One region of the Paenibacillus sp. 102 genome, then DNA from elsewhere that is predicted to be linked to it. Evidence: predicted binding sites of a transcription regulator. Region 1 holds the regulator's gene; the other holds the start of a gene.
The links. The regulator Rex, encoded in region 1, represses fermentation and respiration genes when NADH is low (regulators of the CRP and FNR family bind a similar motif). The targets are predictions, from matches to a motif close to TTGTGAAATATTTCACAA.
Positions count from the first base shown of each region.

Region 1 (2,212 bases):
GTTGGTTCGTCCAAGATGAGTAAGTCTGGTTTTGTTAATAGCAGCTTACCAAGAGCGAGTCTTGTTTTCTGTCCACCACTTAACGTAGAAATCGTTGTTTGGTGTGTTTCAACTGGAAAACCAAGTCCACTTAAGATGGAGCGAATATCAGCTTCATATTGATAACCACCTTGATCTTTGTAGTCTAGCTGCAATTGATCATAATCAGCGAGTAATTTTTCGTACGTAGCAGCATTTGAAAAGTTCTCTTCCTTACCCATTTCTTGCTCTAACCTTCGAAGTTTCTTTTCCATCTGCTGCAGATGAGTAAAGACAGTAATCATTTCATCCCAAATTGTTAAAGAAGTTTCCAGACCGGTATTTTGAGCCAAATAACCAATTGAAACATCTTTTGGTTTTATAATTTCTCCACCATCGTGAGATAATTCACCGGCAATTATTTTTAATAATGTAGATTTTCCAGCACCATTTCGACCGACTAGTGCAATACGATCTTTTGTTTGAACTTCCAATTTAATGTTTGCAAGAATTGTTTCAGCACCGTATAATTTTGAAAGCCCATTCACTTGTAATAGAATCAATGTTTTCACCTCAAATAATTTCTTAACTTTGCCATGTTTATATTTCTCAATCATACTAAAAATAGTGTATAGTTTAAAATAAAGAGAGAAGTCTTCTCTCTATTATACAAGGAAAGTCATAAGTGCTAAACTTCTGTATTTGTTTTAAATCTGTGAACAAAGATAGGAAGAGAGGAGAGGTTATATGGATCAGCAAAAGATTCCGCAGGCTACAGCCAAACGATTGCCTCTATACTATCGATTTATCCAAAACTTATCTCTTTCTGGTAAGCAGCGTGTTTCATCGGCAGAATTGAGTGAAGCTGTAAAAGTAGATTCAGCAACAATTCGAAGAGATTTTTCATATTTTGGAGCGTTAGGGAAAAAGGGATATGGATATAATGTGAATTATTTACTATCATTCTTCCGAGAAACGCTCGATCAAGATGATATAACACGTGTAGCACTTATTGGAGTGGGTAATTTAGGGACCGCTTTCTTACATTACAATTTCACGAAAAATAATAATACAAAGATTGAAATGGCGTTTGATGTCAATGAAGAGAAAGTTGGAAAAGAAATCGGAGGAATTCCTGTATATCATTTGGATGAATTAGAAGAGCGTTTAACAAATGATATACAAGTGGCAATATTAACAGTACCTGCTACCGTTGCACAAGCTGTAGCAGATCGATTGGCCGAAACAAATGTACACGGAATTTTAAATTTTACACCGGCACGGTTAAATGTGTCAGAAAATATAAGAATTCATCATATTGATTTAGCTGTAGAATTACAAACACTCGTTTATTTTTTGAAAAATTATCCACAATAAAACGCAGAGGAAATCCCTCTGCGTTTTATTATTGCTTTTTCTTTGTAAATTTGACTAAGATAAGTCGAAGTGCCAAATTAAAATCAATTGTTGCCATAGCAGCAAACAGTAGTGTCCAAAAGTTCCAAATTGTATCTGTAACGTTCGTAATTGCGAAACGTGTAAAGACACATCCAAGAAGGAAATATAGTGCTGCCATAAACAATGGTGAGTTCCTCATATTTAAAATCCTCCGATAAATCCTTGCATTTTTTCTGCTTGTTTAATCATTTCTTGTATTTGTTCGTTACTTACTAGTACTTGGGTTATTGCAACTAATGTATTCATCGCAACGTGAGCCATAATAGGAACGATGATTCGTTTCGTTTTCACATATAGAAAAGCGAAAACAAGTCCCATGGAAGTGTATACTAACAAGTGTGTAAAATCAAAGTGAATTGCCGCGAAAACAAGTGAACTAATAATTGCCGCGATAAAGAAATTAAATCTTTTATAGAGTGTTCCAAATAAAATTTTTCTAAAGACAATCTCTTCTAAAATAGGTCCGATGATAGATATAACAATAAGAAACCATGGAGTAGCTCTTGCTATTTCCATCAAGTCTTGGGTATTTTGAGAACCCGGATTAATCCCTAATAATCGCATTTCAATATTAGCTGCAAGTATTTGAGCAAACATAGCTAAAAAGAAACCGATAAAAATCCAACCGATTGTAGCAGAAATGCTAGCTCGCTTCGTATCTAAATGTCTTTCACGAATATCGGTTTTAAGTAGCCAAAGTATAATACATAATGCAATAAAAAAGCTGATGATTGAC
Region 1 covers NZ_JBCGHT010000035.1:4,556-6,767, forward strand. Annotated here, with positions in the region: gene AAIE21_RS28385 (ABC-F family ATP-binding cassette domain-containing protein) at 1-581, opposite strand, end outside; gene AAIE21_RS28390 (redox-sensing transcriptional repressor Rex) at 766-1,395, shown strand; gene AAIE21_RS28395 (YdiK family protein) at 1,424-1,615, opposite strand; gene AAIE21_RS28400 (CPBP family intramembrane glutamic endopeptidase) at 1,618-2,212, opposite strand, start outside.

Region 2 (2,212 bases), on a different contig from region 1:
ACCGCTTCTATCCAGCGCCGGACGCTCTCTTCCACCTATAAAGAATGGTTTTATGTCAGTTTTTCAATTTGTATTTATCTATATTATTTAACAATTAAATTTGTAATGATATCAAAAAGTCCAATACATATGGCAGCTACAGTAAAGTAGCTACAGAAATCTTTTGCCTGAAACTTAACTACTTCTTCTTTTCGCATCCCATTCTTCTCCCTTCTCAATATCTCCCTAATTTCTTATCTTTTTTTATTATGCAAAAAATATGACAAACAAGCCATCGAATTAACTTACGTAAACCTTACAATGTTGTAAGGTTTAAAAAAATGGCCTCATCTCATAAAGAGAAGAGACCTATTCAATCATTAGTTGGTTTTCAAACATTCATCATCATTTCAGACAGAAAGTTGTATGTTCAAACTTTCTACTTGTATTGTAATAGAATTCGTAAATGCCAACTATCGAATTACCTTACATGTACCTTACAATATTGTCATGAATAATATCACTTTTAACAAATTAACTATAATCGTAAACTTCTGTTTTTTAAATTTATATATAATAAAAAACACTGTAACATACTCAATGTAACAGTGCTTTACAATAACTTTACCTCATCAACAAAAGCTTACTTCTCGCCTGCACAGGAATACTTTGAGCATCTATCTCTACGAATGATTCACCATAACGTCCTTTTGCGAAAATCTTCAAAGGTTCATCTCTCTTTAACATATGTTTTACAGTTTTCTTTATCGTTTGTTTTCTTCCTTTTTCATCGTAAGCGACAAATTCATATTCGTACCAATCATTACCAACATGCTGACCAATACCATTTACAATCGTATAATATTCTTTCGTTTTATAAAATGGATTATATTTATCAATTACTGGTCCAAGCTTTGTTGGTAGCAGTAGTATAATTGCTACGACCGCCGCAATTACAGTAGCTATTACTCTCTTTTTTATTCTTCCCCGCCTCAAGGTAACTTCCTCCTCCACACAATTATGTGTAGCTTTCTATAAGCTTATTTTAAAGAGAATCATTTCATTCTGCTATTGATTCCTATTACATTTCCCTTACATTTTTGTAAGAATCCAAGTGGAATTTTATATTATTTTTAACAATTTGTGAACCCTCCAAAACTGTGATAAACATCACACCTTCTATTTTCCAAAGATTCTATAATACAAGTATAAAAGTTTGTTAAACATTTCACATTTAAGAGGGGAAATGAATATGAAAAAACGTTTAGTCATGATCGGAAATGGTATGGCTGGTATACGCTGCATCGAAGAGACTTTAAAGCAAGATCCAGGGCTTTATGATATTACTATTTTTGGTGATGAACCTCATCCAAACTACAACCGCATTATGTTATCTCACGTCCTACAAGGAAAAACAAATATACAAGATATCACTATGAACGAATTCAGTTGGTACGAAGAAAATGATATTACACTGTATACAAATGAAAAAGTAATAAATATTGATCGGGAAGAACAAGTCATTGTTACAGAAAAGAACCGTATTGTTATGTACGATAAGCTTATTATCGCAACAGGGTCTAGTGCTTTTATCTTACCTGTTGAAGGTTCACAGCTTCCAGGTGTAACAGGATTTCGGACAATTGAAGATACACAATTTATGATGGATGCTGCTAAACAATATAAAAAAGCTGTTGTAATAGGCGGTGGATTACTTGGTTTAGAAGCTGCAAGGGGGCTTATTGACCTTGGCATGGACGTACATGTTGTCCATTTAATGCCTCACTTAATGGAGCAACAACTTGATGCAAAAGCTGCTTCATTACTGCGTGAAGATTTAGAGGCACAAGGCATGCAGTTTCTTATGGAAAAGAAAACAGTGAAAATTCTTGGTACTGACCATGTTGAAGGTATTCAATTTGAAGATGGCAGTGTTGCAGAATGCGACTTAATTGTAATGGCTGTTGGGATACGTCCAAATACACAGTTAGCGAAAGATGCTGGTTTACTTGTGAACCGCGGCATCGTTACAAATGATTATATGCAAACAGATGATGAATCAATCTATGCAGTTGGTGAATGTGCAGAACACGACGGTATTGCCTATGGTCTTGTCGCTCCTTTATACGAACAAGGTGCCATATTAGCAAAACATATAACGAATTCACAAACAAATGGATATGCAGGTAGTATTGTTGGTACACAACTTAAAGTTGCCGGATGCGATTTATTC
Region 2 covers NZ_JBCGHT010000015.1:47,351-49,562, forward strand. Annotated here, with positions in the region: gene AAIE21_RS22975 (YxeA family protein) at 604-960, opposite strand; gene nirB (nitrite reductase large subunit NirB) at 1,232-2,212, shown strand, end outside.
Region 2: a site for Rex is predicted at 1,196-1,213, ahead of nirB (nitrite reductase large subunit NirB). Genes of this name have one in related genera too.